3 regions of the Streptomyces sp. NPDC104307 genome follow, and region 1 is predicted to be linked to each of the others. Evidence: riboswitches for the same ligand, from Rfam matches in the RefSeq annotation. Region 1 holds a riboswitch; each other region holds the start of a gene.
What was found. A riboswitch is a leader RNA that binds a small molecule or an ion and turns the genes downstream of it on or off. The one in region 1 is predicted to bind cobalamin.

Region 2: it holds a riboswitch for cobalamin, as region 1 does, so the genes downstream of both, cobN (cobaltochelatase subunit CobN) here and metE (5-methyltetrahydropteroyltriglutamate--homocysteine S-methyltransferase) in region 1, are expected to answer to the same signal.
Region 3: it holds a riboswitch for cobalamin, as region 1 does, so the genes downstream of both, ACZ601_RS04945 (FecCD family ABC transporter permease) here and metE (5-methyltetrahydropteroyltriglutamate--homocysteine S-methyltransferase) in region 1, are expected to answer to the same signal.

Annotation. Positions count from the first base shown of each region.
Region 1 is NZ_JBVJMU010000005.1:438,584-444,572, reverse strand. Features, by position in the region: gene ACZ601_RS17035 (FUSC family protein) at 1-1,014, opposite strand, end outside; cobalamin riboswitch at 1,323-1,539, shown strand; gene metE (5-methyltetrahydropteroyltriglutamate--homocysteine S-methyltransferase) at 1,703-4,021, shown strand; gene ACZ601_RS17025 (ECF transporter S component family protein) at 4,052-4,879, opposite strand; gene ACZ601_RS17020 (ABC transporter ATP-binding protein) at 4,876-5,989, opposite strand, start outside.
Region 2 is NZ_JBVJMU010000010.1:26,367-32,355, forward strand. Features, by position in the region: gene cobN (cobaltochelatase subunit CobN) at 1-2,517, opposite strand, end outside; cobalamin riboswitch at 2,590-2,741, opposite strand; gene cobG (precorrin-3B synthase) at 2,789-4,150, shown strand; gene ACZ601_RS24090 (precorrin-8X methylmutase) at 4,275-4,901, shown strand; gene cobJ (precorrin-3B C(17)-methyltransferase) at 4,904-5,989, shown strand, end outside.
Region 3 is NZ_JBVJMU010000001.1:1,213,769-1,219,757, forward strand. Features, by position in the region: partial or broken gene ACZ601_RS04930 (hypothetical protein) at 1-147, opposite strand, end outside; gene ACZ601_RS04935 (ABC transporter substrate-binding protein) at 267-1,298, opposite strand; gene ACZ601_RS04940 (ABC transporter ATP-binding protein) at 1,314-2,096, opposite strand; gene ACZ601_RS04945 (FecCD family ABC transporter permease) at 2,096-3,205, opposite strand; cobalamin riboswitch at 3,308-3,453, opposite strand; gene ACZ601_RS04950 (MFS transporter) at 3,696-5,012, shown strand; gene ACZ601_RS04955 (TetR/AcrR family transcriptional regulator) at 5,070-5,663, shown strand; gene ACZ601_RS04960 (hypothetical protein) at 5,690-5,989, opposite strand, start outside.

The DNA.
Region 1 (5,989 bases):
GGTCACCGAGTGCGTGGTCACCGGCAGCACGAACAGCACCGCGAGTACGGCGCCGAGCGCACCGGCCCCCGTCTCGGTGACCCGGAGCACCAGAAGTCCCGCGTCGAGCACGCCGAGCAGCCCGTACAGCATGCTGGCCATCACGGTGACGGCCAGCATCATCCAGGTGTAGGAGACGGCGGCGGTGTAGAAGATCCCGAACACGCCCACCGCGACGACGACGGCGGCCACGACCGGCTCGTGGTGCAGCGGCACGGCCACGGCGAAGCCCAGCCCGATGCCGAGCACGGTCCCCAGGAATCGCCTGAACCCGCGCACCACGGTCTCGCCGCGAGAGGTCGTGGCCACGAACACCCACCAGGTGGCGCCGACCGCCCAGTACCAGCGCTGGTCGGAGAGCAGCTGGCCCACCGCGAGCGCGAATCCCGCGCCCAGGGTCGCCTGTACGGCCTGCCGCGTCGTGATGCGCCGCAGCCCCGTCGCTCCCGCGGGAAGGCCGACCGTCGCCGGGGCCGTGATCCGGCGCTCGTAGCACCACGCCCCGAACCGCACCAGGGACGACGCGAGGAGCGACAGCAGCACCGCCGCGTACAGCTCGGGCAGCTGGCCGGGCACGGTGTGCAGGAACTGGGCGGAGAAGTAGGCCATGAAGGCGAACACGCCCAGCGAGTGCCCGCGCGGCCCCCACCGCCGCGCGTACACCCCGGCCCCCACGACGGCGAGGAACGCCAGGTCGCGGGCGACGGGTACGTCGTGCAGCACGGCGGCGAGCGTGAGCACCGGGAGGCCGACGACGGGGAGCAGCGCGGTCGTCGTGGCCTGCCCGCGCACCGTCGGGTCGGTCACTGTGAACAGGGCGAGCAGCGCGGCCAGGCCCCCCGTGATGGCCGCCACCAGCGAGTGCCCCGCCGCCCCGCACAGGGCGACGGCGAGCCCGATGCCGAGCACGGCCCGGGACGCGAACCGCAGCCGGATCCGCCCGGGGTCGTGTGCGACGAACGCCCTCTTCAGCAAGTCGCCTCGCCCCTTTCGCGCATGACACCAGCGCAGACATGAGAAAGGCGCCACAGAGATCCCTGAGGGACCTGCAGCGCCATTGATGCCTCCATCTCAACACCTGGGGGGCTAATGGTTCAACTCAGACCCACTCCAATGAGCCAATGGCCCACTCATGCCCCACCTCGCCCGACCACGGCAGAGCCAACGGACCAGCCTGAGGACAGTCGGCACAGGAGGAGGAACGCGGCACTCATGGCAACGTCTCCGTCCCCTTCCGGATCCCGGAATGTGAACAGCGGCGCCGCTGCGACGGTCCACCCCCTAGGCTGGCCGGTGCAGCTGGTTCGCCCTGTCCGCCAGGCAGACGCGTCGCAAGAGGGAACCCGGTGTGAATCCGGGACTGCCCCGCAGCGGTAAGTGGGAACGACCGCCGTCATACGCACTGGATCCGTTCGGATCCGGGAAGCGACGGCCAGTAGGAGTCTGCCCCCGGCAGACGTGCCCGCGAGTCCGAAGACCTGCCCGTTGCCCGCACCCGAACCCTCGGACGCGGTTATCCCGGTGACCTCGTGGGCGGGTCGGCGTGCATACCAGACGGAGAATCCGCGCCGAGGCGTGTGCGATATCCGTCAGGTCCGTCATCCCTTCGCGTCCGTGTCCCGTCTCCGGGATGTTCAGGAGTCGTCTCGCGAAGGAGATTTCCGTGACACCCAAGCCCGCAGCCGCGGCAGCACGAGCCACCGTCCACGGCTACCCCCGACAGGGCCCGAACCGGGAACTGAAGAAGGCCGTCGAGGGGTACTGGAAGGGCCGCGTCAGCGCGGAAGCCCTCCGGGAGACGGCGGCGGAACTGCGCCGGTCCAACTGGAAGCGGCTGGCGGATGCCGGCGTCCATGAGGTCCCGACCGGCGATTTCTCGTACTACGACCACGTCCTGGACACCAGTGTCATGGTCGGCGCGGTCCCGCAACGGCACCGTGCGGCCGTCGCCGCCGACGCGCTCGACGGGTACTTCGCGATGGCTCGCGGCACCCAGGACGTGGCGCCGCTGGAGATGACCAAGTGGTTCGACACGAACTACCACTACCTCGTCCCCGAGCTCGGTCCTGACACCGTCTTCACCGCCGACTCCACCAAGCAGGTCACCGAGCTCAGGGAAGCCGTCGCACTCGGGCACACCGCCCGGCCGGTCCTCGTCGGCCCTGTCAGCTACCTCCTGCTGGCCAAGCCCGCCCCGGGGGTGGCGGCCGGCTTCGAGCCGCTCACCCTGCTGGACCGGCTGCTGCCGGTGTACGCGGAGGTGCTCGCGGATCTGCGTGCCGCCGGCGCGGAGTGGGTACAGATCGACGAACCCGCCCTGGTCCAGGACCGCACCCCGGCCGAGCTGAACGCCGCCGCCCGCGCCTACCGCGACCTCGGCGGCCTCACCGACCGGCCCAGGCTGCTCGTCGCCTCCTACTTCGGGCGGCTCGGTGAGGCGCTCCCGGTTCTGGCGAAGGCCCCGGTCGAGGGTCTGGCACTGGACTTCACCGATGCCGCCGCCGCCAACCTCGAAGACCTCGCCGCCGCCGGCGGGCTTCCCGGCAAGCGCCTCGTCGCGGGTGTCGTGAACGGCCGTAACATCTGGATCAACGACTACGAGAAGTCCCTCGCCACCCTCGCCACCCTCCTCGGCCTCGCGGACCGGGTCGACGTGGCCGCGTCCTGTTCCCTGCTGCACGTCCCGCTCGACACGGCGCCGGAGCGGGACATCGACCCGCAGATCCTGCGCTGGCTCGCCTTCGCCGAGCAGAAGACCGCCGAGATCGTCACGCTCGCGAAGGGACTGACCCTGGGCACCGGAGCGATCACCGCCGAGATCGCCGCCAACCGCGCCGACCTCGCGTCCCGCACCGGCTCCCCGATCACCCGTGACCCCGCCGTCCGGGCCAGGACCTCGGCCATCACCGACGCCGACGGCCGCCGCTCCCAGCCGTACACCGAGCGCGCCGCCGCCCAGCGGGCCCACCTCGGGCTGCCGCTGCTGCCGACGACGACCATCGGCTCGTTCCCGCAGACGAGCGAACTGCGCACGGCCCGCGCCGACCTGCGCGCGGGACGGATCGACACGGCCGGCTACGAGGAACGGATCAAGGCCGAGATCGGTGAGGTCATCGCCTTCCAGGAGAAGACCGGCATCGACGTCCTGGTGCACGGTGAGCCCGAACGCAACGACATGGTGCAGTACTTCGCCGAGCAGCTCACCGGCTACCTGGCCACCCAGCACGGCTGGGTCCAGTCCTACGGCACGCGTTACGTCCGCCCGCCGGTCCTCGCGGGCGACATCTCCCGCCCGGAGCCGATGACGGTGCGCTGGACCTCGTACGCCCAGTCGCTCACCGGGCGTCCGGTCAAGGGCATGCTCACCGGGCCGGTGACCATGCTGGCCTGGTCCTTCGTCCGTGACGACCAGCCGCTCGGCGACACCGCACGCCAGGTCGCCCTCGCCCTGCGCGACGAGGTCGACGACCTGGAGGCGGGGGGTGCTTCGGTCATCCAGGTCGACGAGCCCGCGCTGCGCGAGACACTCCCGCTGCGCGCCGCCGACCACGCCGGGTACCTGGAATGGGCCACCGAGTCGTTCCGCCTGACCACCAGCGGGGTACGGCCGGACACCCAGATCCACACCCACATGTGCTACGCGGAGTTCGGTGACATCGTCCAGGCCATCGACGACCTGGACGCCGACGTCATCAGCCTGGAGGCCGCCCGCTCGCACATGCAGGTCGCCCGCGAACTCGCCGCGCACGGATACCCGCGCGAGGCCGGTCCCGGCGTGTACGACATCCACTCACCGCGCGTACCCGACGCCGACGAGGCCGCGGCCCTGCTCCGCAAGGGGCTGAAGGCCATCCCCGCCGAGCGCCTGTGGGTCAATCCGGACTGCGGCCTGAAGACCCGCGGCTGGCCCGAGACCAGGGCGTCCCTGGAGAACCTGGTCGCCGCGGCCCGCACCGTCCGCGGCGAGCTGCCCGCCTCCTGATCGCGAAGGACTCGGGGCGGCGGCCGGAGGTTACGGGCGCCGCCCCGAGTCGTCCGGTCCGGCGGGCGTGAAGCGGACCGGGGCCTGGAAGCGGGCGCGTCGGGCGGCCCGGCGGAACGTGGTGAGTACCGCCGGGCCGGCCAGCGTGATGCAGACGAAGTTGGTGACGGCCCGGCCGGTGTCCCAGCCGAGGGAGGTGGCGAGGTCGAAGGCGAGGTAGCGGTGCCACTGCTCGGTGAACGGCAGCCCGGGAAGGTAGGCGAGGGAGCTGTTCGGGTCCAGGGAGAAGGGCCAGAAGGACAGGTTGAGCAGGAAGCCGAAGAGGTAGCCGGAGACCGAACCGTAGGTGGCGAGCATCAGGACCTCGCGGCGGCCGGTGGCCCGGGGCAGAAAGCCGGCGAGCATGCCCACGAAGGCGCAGCCGAACATCTGGTACGGCATCCACGGCCCGACACCGCCCGTGATCAGGGCGGAGGTGAAGAGTGAGGTGCAGCCGAGGGTGAAGCCGAAGCCCGGCCCGTAGACGCGTCCGGCCAGGACCAGGACGAAGAAGACCGTCTCGATGCCGGCGGTTCCGGCGCCCAGCGGGCGCAGCGCCGCGTTGACGGCGGAGAGGACGCCGAGCATGGCCAGGGCCTTGGAGCTGATGCCGCCCTCGGCGATCTCGGAGAGCACCACGCAGAGCACGAGGACGAGCAGGACGCCGAAGATCAGGGGCGGGGCGTAGTTCGAGCCGAACTTTCCGGGTGCGACGACGAAGGGCCAGAAGAAGGCCACCACGCCGAGGAACGCGGCCAGCGCGATGACCAGTGAGACACGGGTGTTGAGCCGGATGGCCGTCGCGGCGGTCGTGCTCATGCCTGGTCCTCGCCGTCGCGGGGCGCGGGGCCGGCCGGCGCGAGTGCCGAGGCCACCTGGTCGACGGTGAGGAACGGCAGCGGTGCCAGGATCTTCGCGGTCTGCGGTGCGAACACCGGTGAGGCGACGATGACTTCGGGGGTGGGGCCGTCCGCGACGATGTCGCCCTCGGCCATCACCACGACCCGGTCGGCGGTCCGGGCCACGAACTCCACGTCGTGGGTGGAGATGACGACCGCACGGCCCTCCGCCGCGAGTGCGGCGACGATCCGGGTCAGTTCCGCCTTCGCCCGGTAGTCCAGGCCGCGCGTCGGTTCGTCGAGGAGCAGCACCTGAGGTGTCGCGGCGAGCTGGATCGCGAGGACGAGAGCCAGTTTCTGCCCCTCGGACAGGTCGCGGGGGTGGGTCGCGTCGTCGATGCCCGGCGCCAGCCGGTCGAGGATCTCCCGCGCACCCGGGTTCGTGCCTCCGTCCGCCGACTCGCTGTCAGCCTGGGAGAGTTCCTGCTTGACGCTCTCCAGATAGAGCAGATCGGCGGGTGTCTGCGGGACGAGGCCGACCAGGCGGCGCGCGTGGGCCGCGGGCAGTGCGTGCGGGTCGTGCGCCGAGCCGCCTTGTGTGACGCGGACCGTGCCGGCCCTTCGCGGACCGGACCCCTGCAACGCCCAGAGCAGGGAGGACTTTCCGGAGCCGTTGCGCCCCATCAGTGCGGTGATCTCGCCGCTCCGCAGTTCGAGGCCGACCTCGCGGACGGCAGCGACGCCGTGATAGCTGACGGTGACTCCGCGGGCGGTCAGCAGTCGCGGGGCGTCGGCTGCGGGAGCCGGGCGCACCGGGGCGGGCGTGGCGTCGGCCAGCTCGGTCCTGAGCGGGGCGGCGGCCCGGCGCGCGTCGCGGACGGACAGCGGCAGCGGGTGCCAGCCGGCGGTGCGGGCGAGTTCCACGATCGGCGGGGCGATGGAGGAGGTACGGAGGATGTCGGCGGGGGTGCCGTGGACGACGCGCCCGTCACCGGGCAGGTGCACGATGCGGTCGGCGTACTGCACGACGCGTTCGAGGCGGTGCTCGGCCATGAGGACGGTGACCCCGAGGTCGTGGACGAGCCGGGTG
Region 2 (5,989 bases), on a different contig from region 1:
GTCGGTCCGGTAGCGCTCCAGCAGGGAGTCGGCCAGCGCCTGTCCGGTCTCCCAGGCGAGACGGGAAGGCACCGCCTTGGGGTCGACGGAGTAGAAGTTGCGGCCGGTCGGCAGGACGTTGACCAGGCCGCGCAGCGGGGAGCCGGAAGGGCCTGCGGGGACGAAGCCGCCGTTCAGGGCGTGGACGCAGTGGTCGAGTTCGTCGGTGGTGGCCGCCAGCCGGGGCACGACCTCGCGGGCGGCGAAGTCGAGGATGTCGGCGACGGGCCCGGGGTGTCCGGCGGCGACGTCTGCGACGGCCTCCGGCGCCCACTGCGCGTCCTCCATCGCCTGGACCAGGGCGCGGGCCTGCTCCTCCACCTCGTCGGCGGTGGTGCGGGTGGCCGCCGACTCGTCGAGACCGAGCGCCTCGCGCAGGCCGGGCAGGGAGGTGGTGCCGCCCCAGATCTGGCGGGCCCGCAGGATCGCCAGGACCAGGTTGACCCGGTCGGCTCCGGCGGGCGCGCCGCCCAGGACGTGCAGGCCGTCGCGGATCTGCGCGTCCTTGATCTCACAGAGCCAGCCGTCGAGATGCATGATGAACTCGTCGAAGCCCTCGTCCTCCGGGCGGTCTTCGAGACCCAGGTCGTGGTCGAGCTTCGCGGCCTGGATCAGGGTCCAGATCTGGGCCCTGATGGCCGGGAGCTTCGCCGGGTCCATCGCCGCGATCTGGGCGTGCTCGTCCAGCAGCTGTTCCAGCCGGGCCACGTCGCCGTAGCTCTCGGCGCGGGCCATCGGCGGTACGAGGTGGTCCACCAGGGTGGCGTGGACGCGGCGCTTGGCCTGGGTGCCCTCGCCCGGGTCGTTGACCAGGAACGGGTAGACGAGCGGGAGGTCGCCAAGCGCCGCGTCGGGGCCGCACGCGGCGGAGAGCCCGGCGTTCTTCCCGGGCAGCCACTCCAGGTTGCCGTGCTTGCCGAGGTGGATCATCGCGTCGGCGCCGAAGCCGTTGTCGTCCGCGGCGGCGGCGATCCAGCGGTAGGCGGCCAGGTAGTGGTGCGAGGGCGGCAGGTCGGGGTCGTGGTAGATCGCGATCGGGTTCTCGCCGAAGCCGCGCGGCGGCTGGATGAGGATGAGCAGATTGCCCCGGCGCAGGGCGGCGAGGACGATGTCGCCCTCGGGATTGCGCGAGCGGTCCACGAACATCTCGCCCGGAGCGGGGCCCCAGTGCTCCTCGACGGCCTCGCGGAGTTCAGCCGGCAGCGTCGCGTACCAGCGCCGGTAGTCGGCGGCCGGGATGCGGACCGGGTTGCGGGCCAGCTGCTCTTCCGTGAGCCACTCCTGGTCGTGGCCGCCCGCCTCGATCAGCGCGTAGATCAGCTCGTCCCCGTCACCGGAGGCGAGGCCCGGCACCTCCTCGTCACCGAAGTCGTACCCCTCGGCGCGGAGCCGGCGCAGCAGGGCGACGGCGCTCGCCGGGGTGTCGAGTCCGACGGCGTTGCCGATCCGGGAGTGCTTGGTCGGGTACGCGGACAGCACGAGCGCGAGGCGCTTGTCTGCGTTCGGGATGTGGCGGAGCCGCGCGTGGCGCACGGCGGTCCCGGCGACCCGGGCGGCGCGCTCGGCATCGGCCACGTAGGCCGGCAGGCCGTCCTCGTCGATCTCCTTGAACGAGAACGGGACGGTGATCAGGCGGCCGTCGAACTCGGGGACGGCGATCTGGCTCGCGGCGTCCAGCGGCGAGACGCCCTCGTCGTTGTCCTCCCAGTCGGACCGCGAACCGGTGAGGCAGAGCGCCTGGAGGATGGGCACGTCGAGGCCGGTGAGGGCGCCGGCGTCCCAGGACTCGTCGTCACCGCCGGCCGACGCCTCCGCAGGCCGGGTTCCGCCCGCGGCGAGCACCGTGGTCACGATCGCGTCGGCGGCCCGCAGGGCGTCGATCAGCTCGGGCTCCGGTGTGCGCAGCGAGGCGACGAACAGCGGCAGGGCGCGGCCGCCCGCGTCCTCGACGGCGCCGCACAGGGCGTCGATGAACGCGGTGTTGCCGCTCATGTGGTGGGCGCGGTAGTAGAGCACCGCGATGGTGGGGCCGTCCGTCGCGCGGGGCGTGCGCTCCAGCGGTCCCCAGGAGGGCGCCGGGGCGGGCGGTTCGAAGCCGTGGCCGGTGAGCAGGACGGTGTCGGAGAGGAAGCGGGCGAGCTGCTCCAGGTTGCCGGGGCCGCCGTGTGCCAGATAGGCGTGGGCCTCCGCGGCGATGCCGATCGGGACGGTGGAGGCGGCCATCAGCTGGGCGTCGGGGGCCTGTTCGCCGGTGAGGACGACGACGGGGCGGCCGGTGGCCAGCACCTGGTCGAGGCCGTCCTGCCAGGCGCGGACCCCGCCGAGGAGGCGTACGACGACCAGCTCTGTGCCGTCCAGGAGCTGCGGGAGGTCCTGGAGCGGGAGCCGGGAGGGGTTCGCGTAGCGGTAGGCGACCGGGCCGTCACAGGCGCGGGCGCTGAGCAGGTCGGTGTCTGACGTCGACAGGAGCAGGATCATGCGGCGTCTGGCCTTCCTCGGGGTATCCACGCCCCGGGCGGTGTCGGAATGGGACTCCCCTGCTCGGACGGGCCGAGTGGCACGGGGAAGGGAGTTCCTGACTCACCCGGCCGGTGCGGCCGGGATCACAGTGGCGGGACCGCGCCGGAATCGCACCGGGCTTCCTCCCCTGTCGCCGTCTGTGGCGACTACGGACCGCAAGGCCCGTCGCTAGGCATAGTAAGGGGCGGTCAAGAACTGGGAGGCATACGGATCTGATGAGATGGTCGGTATGCTCGCCGCCATGCCCCCGCCAGCCACTTTGCCCGTGCCCACAGGAGCCGCGCCGGTCCGTGACCGCGGTGACGCCTGCCCCGGCACGCTGCGGTTGCACCGGGCGGACGACGGTGCGCTGGCCCGGGTCCGGATCCCCGGGGGGGTACTGAGCGCGGCGCAGGCCGACGTGGTGCGGGAGTTGGCGGAGCGGCTCGGCGATGGTGAGCTGCATCTCACTTCGCGCGGCAATGTGCAGCTGCGCGGTCTGCCGCCGGACTGCGGCGGCGAACTGGCCTCCCGCATGGGTGAGTCGGGGCTGCTGCCCTCCGAGCGCCACGAGCGCGTCCGCAACATCGTGGCCTCCCCGCTGTCCGGGCTCGACGGCCGGGGGCAGCGGGACATCCGCCCGTGGCTGTCCGCGTTGGACGAGCTGGTGTGCGCGAGTGACCTGACGACCGAGCTGTCGGGCCGGTTCCTGTTCGCGCTCGACGACGGCCGCGGCGATGTGGACGCGCTCGGCGCCGATGTGACGCTGCTGGCGCGGGCCGACGGGGACGCGGCTCTGCGGATCGGCCCGGCCGAATCCGTGCTGCGGATACCCGGTGCGCACGCTCCCGCTGCCGCGCTGATCGCCGCCGAGACCTTCCTGGACACCGCGCGCGGCTCCGGCGTCTGGCGGGTGACGGATCTGCGCGCGGACGTCGGGATCCTCCTGGACCAGGTGGTCCGGCGGTTGCGCCAGGCCGGAATCCGCGCCACGCGCACTGCCGGACCCGTACACCCCGCGCAGCCCGCGGCTCCCGCTCCCGCTCCCGGCATCGTGGACGGACCGCACGAGACGGTCGCGCTGTGCGTCGGCGTACCCCTGGGCCGCGTCGGCGCGGAACAGTGGCGGGCGCTGACCCGCGCCGCCCGGCAAGGGGAGGGTGGCGGCGGCGAACTGCGGCTGACCCCCTGGCGCGGCGTCGTCGTACCGGGCGTGGAGCGCGCACGGGCCGCAGAGGCACTGGACGCTCTGGGGACCGCCGGCCTGATCACCGGGCCCCGCTCCCCCTGGACCGGAGTGGGGGCCTGCATCGGGCGCCCCGGCTGCGCCAAGTCCCTCGCCGATGTCCGGGCCGGGGCGACAGCGGCCCTGGGGCCCGTGGGCGCGCTGCCGGTGTACTGGTCGGGGTGCGAACGCCGGTGCGGCCATCCGCGGGGCGCGTGGGTCGATGTCGTCGCCGCCCCGGACGGCTACCGGGTCTCCCTGGTGCGCGACGGTGAACGGCACGCCCCGCAGCCCGTCGCCGACAGCCCGGCCGCTCTAGCGGCAGCCGTGGCCTCGGCCCGGGGCGGCCTGGACGAGCAGCGCCCCGCCCCGTGCCCCGGCACCTGACCTTTCCCACCGGCCGACCGCTCCCGGACCCGACCGACCCATTCCACGCCCGACTTCCATGCCCGACTTCCATGCCCGACTTCCATGCCCGACTTCCATGCCCGATGAAGAGAGCGACAGCACTGTGCACCAGTACGAGAAGGACGGACCGGCCATCTATCGCCAGTCCTTCGCCACGATCCGCGCGGAGGCCGATCTGTCGGGACTGCCCGCCGATGTGAGCCAGGTGGCGGTCCGGATGATCCACGCCTGCGGCATGGTCGACCTCGTACGCGATCTGGCCTTCACCCCGGACGTGGTGTCCCGTGCCCGTGAGGCGCTGCGGGCCGGCGCGCCCATCCTGTGCGACGTGGCCATGGTCGCCAGCGGGGTCACCCGCAAGCGGCTGCCCGCCGGCAACGAGGTCGTGTGCACCCTGTCGGACCCAGCGGTGCCCGGTCTCGCGGCGGAACTCGGCACCACCCGCAGCGCGGCCGCCCTGGAGCTGTGGCGCGATCGGCTGGACGGCGCGGTCGTCGCCGTCGGCAACGCGCCCACCGCCCTGTTCCGGCTGCTCGAACTCATCGAGGAGGGCGCGCCGCGCCCCGCCGCCGTCATCGGTGTGCCGGTCGGCTTCATCGGCGCGGCCGAGTCCAAGGACGCCCTGGCCGCACACGCGTCCGGGCTCGACCATCTGATCGTGCGCGGCCGGCGGGGCGGCAGCGCCATGGCGGCCGCCGCCCTCAACGCGATCGCCAGCGAGGAAGAGTAAGCGTGAGCGAGCAGAAGAACGGCCGGCTGTACGGAGTCGGGCTCGGCCCCGGCGATCCGGCCCTGATGACCGTACGCGCCGTGCAGGTCATCGCCGAGGCCGATGTCGTCGCCTATCACAGCGCCCGGCACGGACGGTCGATCGCCCGGTCCATCGCGGCCGGACACATCCGCCCCGACCACATCGAAGAGGCCCTGGTCTACCCCGTCACGACGGAGACCACGGACCACCCGGGCGGCTACCGGGGCGCGCTGGACGACTTCTACACCGAGGCGGCGGCCCGCCTCGCGGTCCACCTCGACGCGGGGCGCACGGTCGCCGTGCTCGCCGAGGGCGACCCGCTCTTCTACGGCTCGTACATGCACATGCACAAGCGGCTCGCCGACCGCTACCCGACCGAGGTGATCCCCGGTGTCACCTCGGTCAGCGCGGCGGCCGCCCGGCTCGGCACCCCGCTCGTCGAGGGCGAGGAGGTGCTGACCATCCTGCCCGGCACCCTGCCGGAGGAGGAGCTGACCGCCCGGATCGCCGCCACGGACACCGCGGTGGTGATGAAGCTGGGCCGTACGTTCCCCGCGGTGCGCCGCGCCTTCGAGGCGTCGGGGCGGCTGCCCGAGGCCCGTTACGTGGAGCGCGCCACGATGGCCGGGGAGCGCACGGGCGAGCTCGCCGGGATCGACGCCGGCTCCGTGCCGTACTTCGCGGTCGCCGTGCTGCCCAGCAGGATCGACGCGCCGCGTCCCGAGGAAACTCCGGGCGGGGGCGAGGTCGCCGTGGTCGGCACGGGGCCCGCCGGGCCGCTGTGGCTGACGCCCGAGACGCGCGGGGTGCTGGCCGCCGCCGACGACCTGGTCGGCTACACCACCTATCTGGACCGGGTGCCGGTCCGGCCGGGGCAGTCCCGGCACGGCTCGGACAACAAGGTCGAGTCGGAGCGCGCCGAGTTCGCCCTGGACCTGGCGCGTCGCGGACGGCGGGTGGCCGTGGTGTCCGGCGGGGACCCGGGGGTCTTCGCCATGGCGACGGCCGTCCTCGAAGTGGCCTCCCAAGACGGGTACGCGGACGTGCCGGTACGGGTGCTGCCGGGC
Region 3 (5,989 bases), on a different contig from region 1:
ACACGTCGTCACCAGGGTGTCCGGGTCCGTGCCCGAGGTCTGGAGGCCGTCGACCCCGTTGGTCTCCCGCCACAGCTCGAAGTCCGCGCCTGCCGGCGGTGCACCGGAATCGGCGTCCGTCTTCAGTACCCGCACCTCGCCCGTCACCGGGGGCGGACCGTCGCAGTCCGGGAGATCGCCGTTGAACGGGTAGGCCGCCGGCCCCTGGTGGCGGGGCCGGCGGTGCCGGGAAGCAGACCTCAGGGCTGTCCCAGGTCGGACGCAGGTCAGCTCCGGGCCTTCCGCAGAGCCGCCGCGAGTGAGGTGATGGCCGCCGGGTTGCGCGGGCTCTCGACGAGGTCCACGTAGTCGAGGACCACGATGCGGTCGTTCTTGATCGCCGACACATTGGCCAGTGGCGGATAGGACTCCAGGAACTTCCGCTTCTGCTCCGCGCTGGTGTCCCCGTAGTTGTTGATGACGATCACCTCGGGGTCCCGCTCGACGACGGTCTCCCAGCCCACCGTCGTCCAGGTGTCCTTGAGGTCCTTCATGACGTGGTCGCCGCCGGCCCTGGTGATGATGTCGTGCGGTCCGGCGTAGGCACCCGAGGTCAGCGGCTTGTCGCGGCCGTCGTCGTAGAGGAACACCCTCGGCCGGTCGGCGCCCTTCAGGGCGGTCGCCTGCGCCTGGGCGACCTCCTTCCGGAACCGTGCGATCAGGGATTCGGCACGCTTCTCGACGTCGAAGATCTTCCCCAGGTTCCGGAGGTCGGTGTAGAGCGCGTCGAGCGGCGGCATCACCCCTCGCGCCTTCCCCTGCCCGTTGCGGCACGACTCGCTCAGCAGGTAGGAGTCGACGCCCACCTTCTTCAGGGCGGCCGGGGTGAATCCGTCCCCTTCGTTGAAGCCGTAGTTCCAGCCCGCGAAGACCAGGTCGGCGCGTGCGCCGAGGACGAGTTCCTTGTTGATCGTCTTCTTGGACAGCCAGGTGGTCTTCTTGTAGCCGCCCTTCCAGGGGACGGATGTCAGATCGCCCTTGTCGTCGGGCATCACATAGCCCGCCATATGGTCTTCGAGATCCAGGGCGAACATGATCTCGGTGATTCCGACGTCGTTGGTGACCACGCGCTGCGGGGCCTTCTCGTAGGTCTTCCTCTCACCGCAGTTCTCGACGGTCACGGGGTAGTGGCCCCCGGCGGCGGGTGCGCTCTTGTCGTCGTTCCCGTCCTGTGGGGTGATCTCGGCGCCGCAGCCACTGAGGGCCAGGACAGCGGTGAGGGCGAGGCCGATTGCGGCAGGACGTATCGGGCTGGGCATGGTGGCAGTGCTTCCTTAGGAACGGGCGACGGGGAGGAGACGGTCGAAGATCAGCTGTACGGCGCCGGTCTCCGGGTGCGGTACGCGGTGCGCCCGGACGCCGAAGACCTCGGCCAGCAGTTCAGGGGTGAGTACGTCGTGCGGGGCGCCCGAGGCGACGATCCGGCCGCGGTCGATGACATGGAGGACGTCGCAGTGGAGCGCGGCGAGATTGAGGTCGTGCAACGCCGTGAGCACGGTCAGTCCGCTGGCACGCACCAGGGCCAGTACCTCCAGCTGCTGGGCGATGTCCAGGTGGTTGGTGGGCTCGTCGAGCACCAGCGCGCGTGGCTGCTGCGCCATGGCGCGGGCGATCAGGACCCGCTGCTTCTCGCCTCCGGACAGGGTCAGGAAGCCCCGGTCGGCCAGGTGGCCTGCCCCGACCTCCGCCAGCGCCGCCTCACAGGTGCGCCGGTCCTCCTCCGACATGCGCGCCGTCGGTCCCTGGTGCGGCATCCTTCCCATCGCCACGATCTCGGCGACGGTGAAGTCGAACTCGTGACTCGACTCCTGGGGAAGCGCGGCCAGCCGACGGGCGCTCTCCCGCGGACTCAGGGCGTGCAGGTCCTCGCCGCCGATCCGGACGGTTCCGGTGGCGGGGTTCAGCGCCCGGTAGACGCAGCGCAACAGCGTTGACTTCCCGCTGCCGTTGGGCCCCACCAGGCCGACGAGCTGAGCGTCGCCCGCTCGCAGCGTGACGTCCTCCACCAGCCGCGCGCCGGCGATCTCGACCGTCAGCGCGTCGATGTCGATCCGCATCACGCACCCCCGAAGGTGTAGGAGCGGCGGCGCATGAGCAGGATGAAGCACGGCACGCCGATCATCGCGGTCAGCACGCCGAGCGGCAGTTCGGCCGGGGCGAGCAGCACGCGCGAGAGGATGTCCACCCAGATCAGCAGGACGGCGCCCGCGAGCGGTGCGACGGCCAGCAGACGGCGGTGATCCGCGCCGACCAGCATGCGTGCGGCGTGCGGGACCATCAGCCCGACGAAGCCGATCGCGCCGCTCACCGCGACCAGTGCCCCGGTGACCGCTGCGGAGACCAGGAACAGTTCCTTGCGCAGCCTGCCCGCGTCCACTCCCAGGGCGGCTGCGGTCTCGTCGCCCATCGCCAGGGCGTTGAGCCGGCGCGCCGACCACCAGAGGTGGGCGAGGCCGCCGATGGTGGCGCCCGCGGCGATCGGTACGGAGGACCAGGTGGCGCCCCCGAGGCTGCCCAGCATCCACATCATCGCGGAGCGGGCGGCCTCGCCCCGTTCCGCGGCGAACACCATGAACGTCGTGATGGCCGAGAAGCCGTAGTACATGGCCGTGCCCGTCAGGACCAGGCGCAGCGGGGTCAGTCCGCGCGCGGTGCCGGCGACCGCGTATACGAGCATCATCGCGAGGAGCGCGGCGACGAACGCCGCCGTGGACAGCGCCCAGACACCGAATGCGCCGAAGATCCCGAAGATGAGTACGGCGTTCGCGCCGACGGCGGCGCCGGAGGAGATGCCGAGGACGAACGGGTCGGCCAGGGCGTTGCGGACCATGGCCTGGACCGCGACGCCGATCGCGGACAGTCCGGCTCCGACGACCGCGGCCAGCACGGCTCGTGGAAAGCGCAGCTCCCACACGATGGTGTATCCGGCGACTTCGCCGGGAGCGATCCGCTGTCCCGTCAGGCCGGCCCACAGGTAGCGCGACACCTCTCCCCAGGAGAGCCCCGAGGCACCGATTCCGGCGCCGCAGACGAGGGAGAGCGGCAGCAGGACACACAGCGTGATCACCAGCAGGGGCAGGGGTACGCGGCGGGGAGGGGCGGGCCCGCCACCGGCGCGCGCCGCGCGCGAGGGCGGGGCGGGTATGCGTTCGAGGGGAGTGACCACGGTCGGATCGCTTTCACCTCAGGCCGTGCACCTGCACGATCGAAGGAGCGGCCCGGACGCGAGGCGCCCTGTGCAGCACCTCTCGCAGTCCACGGCGAATTGACAGGAGCCTTCACCACCGCGGGTAATCGGGCTCGCGGAGCCATCAGGAGGGCTCCGCCTACCGTTGCGGGTCAGCGCCGGAATTCGACCGGACTTCCCCCGCGGGGCGTGATCAGCTTACGGGTACGGCACGGCGCCCTCCTTTTCGCCCCTGAGCCCCGGGCGCCCCGGAGTACCCCCCGAGCACCCCTGAACGGCCCCCGACCCGACCCGGAGAAGCCCCTGACGGGAGCACCACACGGGCGACGGAGCACGGCCACCCCGGTCTGCTGCTCGGACTGGCGGCTGCCGGTGCGCGACCGCGTTTGACCTGAGTAGACCTGTCTGTCTAGCCTCTTTGAAGAAACTAGACAGACAGGTCTACTCAATGCTCTGGACGGGAATGGTCATGACGAATCCCTCGGTCGTCCCGATATCCAAACCGGCCCGCGCATCGGACGCGGCGCCCGCCGGCCCCGGATCCGTTGCCATACCCGCCGCCATATCCACTCGGGGCCGGCGGCTGCCGCCGAACGTGGCGCTGTACGTACTCGCCTCGATCACCATCTCGTTCCTGGCGGCCTCCAGCGCACCGACTCCGCTCTACGCGGTCTACCAGGCGGAATGGGGCTTCGACCCGATCACCACGACCGTGGTCTTCGGCGTCTACGCGGTGGCCGTGCTGCTCGGGCTGCTCACCATGGGCAAGCTCTCCGACCATGTCGGCAGGCGGCCGGTGCTGCTGGCCGCGCTGGCGGCGCAGGCCCTCTCGATGGTCGTGTTCACCACCGCCGACGGCGTGCCGGCGCTGATGGCCGCCCGGATCGTGCAGGGCCTGTCGACCGGCGCGGCGCTCGGCGCGATCGGTGCGGGAATGATGGACATCGACCGGCCGCGCGGCACGATCACCAACGCGGTAGCCCCGGGCATCGGCACGGCGACCGGCGCGCTGGTCTCCGGACTCGTCGTCCAGTTCCTGCCCGCCCCCACGCACCTGGTCTACCTGGGGCTGCTGGCGGTCTTCGTCGTCCAGGCCGTCGCCGTCGCGCTGATGGCGGAGACGGTGACCCGCAAGCCGGGGGCACTGGCGAGCCTGGCCCCGGAGATCAAGCTGCCGCGCGCCGTACGCCGCCCGATGCTGGTGGCCGCACCGGTGCTGTTCGCCGTCTGGGCGCTGGCCGGGCTGTACGGGTCGCTGGGCCCGTCCCTCGCGCGCCGGCTGACCGGTTCCGGGTCCGAAGTCCTGGGCGGGCTGAGCCTGTTCGTGCTCGCCGGGGTGGCCGCCGTCTCCGTACTGGTCCTGCGCAAGGCGGCGACCCGGACGGTGATGCTCACCGGCATCCTCGCGCTGATCGCCGGGGTGGCCCTCACCCTCGCCTCGATCCGCGGCTCCTCCCCCACCGGCTTCTTCGCCGGCACCGCCCTCGCGGGCGTCGGCTTCGGCAGCGGGTTCCAGGGCGGCATCCGTACGGTCATGCCGCTGGCCCGGCCGCACGAGAGTTCCGGGGTGCTGTCCCTGCTCTTCGTCATCTCCTACCTGGGGATGGGCGTGCCCACCGTGATCGCCGGGTTCCTCGTCGTCCACGCGGGCGGACTCGCCGCCACCGCGCAGGAGTACGGCGTCGCCGTGATCGTCCTCGCGGCGTTCGCGCTGCTCGGGCTGGTGCGCGGCGGCCGGGACGGGGCGGCGGTCCTGCCGGGCGAGCGGATCGGCGGCAGCGCCTGAGGGGTGGCCCCGGGCCGGGGCATAATGTAGACAGATCTGTCTGAAGGAGTGACCGCCATGGCGAGTGTCCGGAGCACCGCGAAGCCGTCGGCGCGCGAGCGCCTGCTCGCCGCCGCCGACGAACTGTTCTACGCCGAGGGCGTGCAGAGCGTCGGAATCGACCGGGTCATCGAGCACGCGGGCGTGGCCAAGGCGTCGCTGTACAACACCTTCGGCGGCAAGGAGCAGCTCGTCCGGGCCTACCTGGACACCCGGCACGCGGCCACCGCAGAGCGGATCACCCGGGCCGTCGCGGAGCACGACACGCCCCGCGAGCAGATGCTCGCGGTCTTCGATTCCCAGGGACGGCAGTTCGACCGGCCCGACTTCCACGGCTGCGCGTTCATCCGCGTCGGCGCGGAGGCCAGCCCCGGCGGACTGGTCCAGGAAGCGGCGGACAGCTTCCGCGGCTGGATGCGCGGACTCTTCACCCGCCTCGCCACCGAGGCGGGCGCCGCCGACCCCGACGCCCTGGGCCACCAGCTCCAGATCCTCTACGACGGCGCCGGCATCTCCGCCCTGATGGACCACGGCTCCGGCGTGGCCGCGGCCACCCGTGCCGCGGCGACCGCCCTGATCGCGGCGGCCACGGGCGCACCCGCCGAGGCATGAACGCCGCCCGGTACGCCCGCGGGCCCCTACCGCGAGCGTGACGGCGTTTCGCCGGCCGGCCGCGGGGCTCCCCAGGCCGCCGCGCACAGGGACTCGGCCACGGCAGCCGTATAACGGGCGGCCGCGAGCCAGTACAGGGCGAAGTCGTCCGTATCGGCAGGCAGGAGGCGGCCGAAGTGGTCCCGGTCGCGGCGGGCCGCAGAGGCGCACAGCGCGGTCAGCAGCCCGGCGGCCGTGTGGAGGCCCGCACGGCTGATGCGGCGGGTCTCGGCGGTGACGTCACCGAGCATGCCGAGGGCGGCCCGGCCCGCCGGGACCGTCTGTTC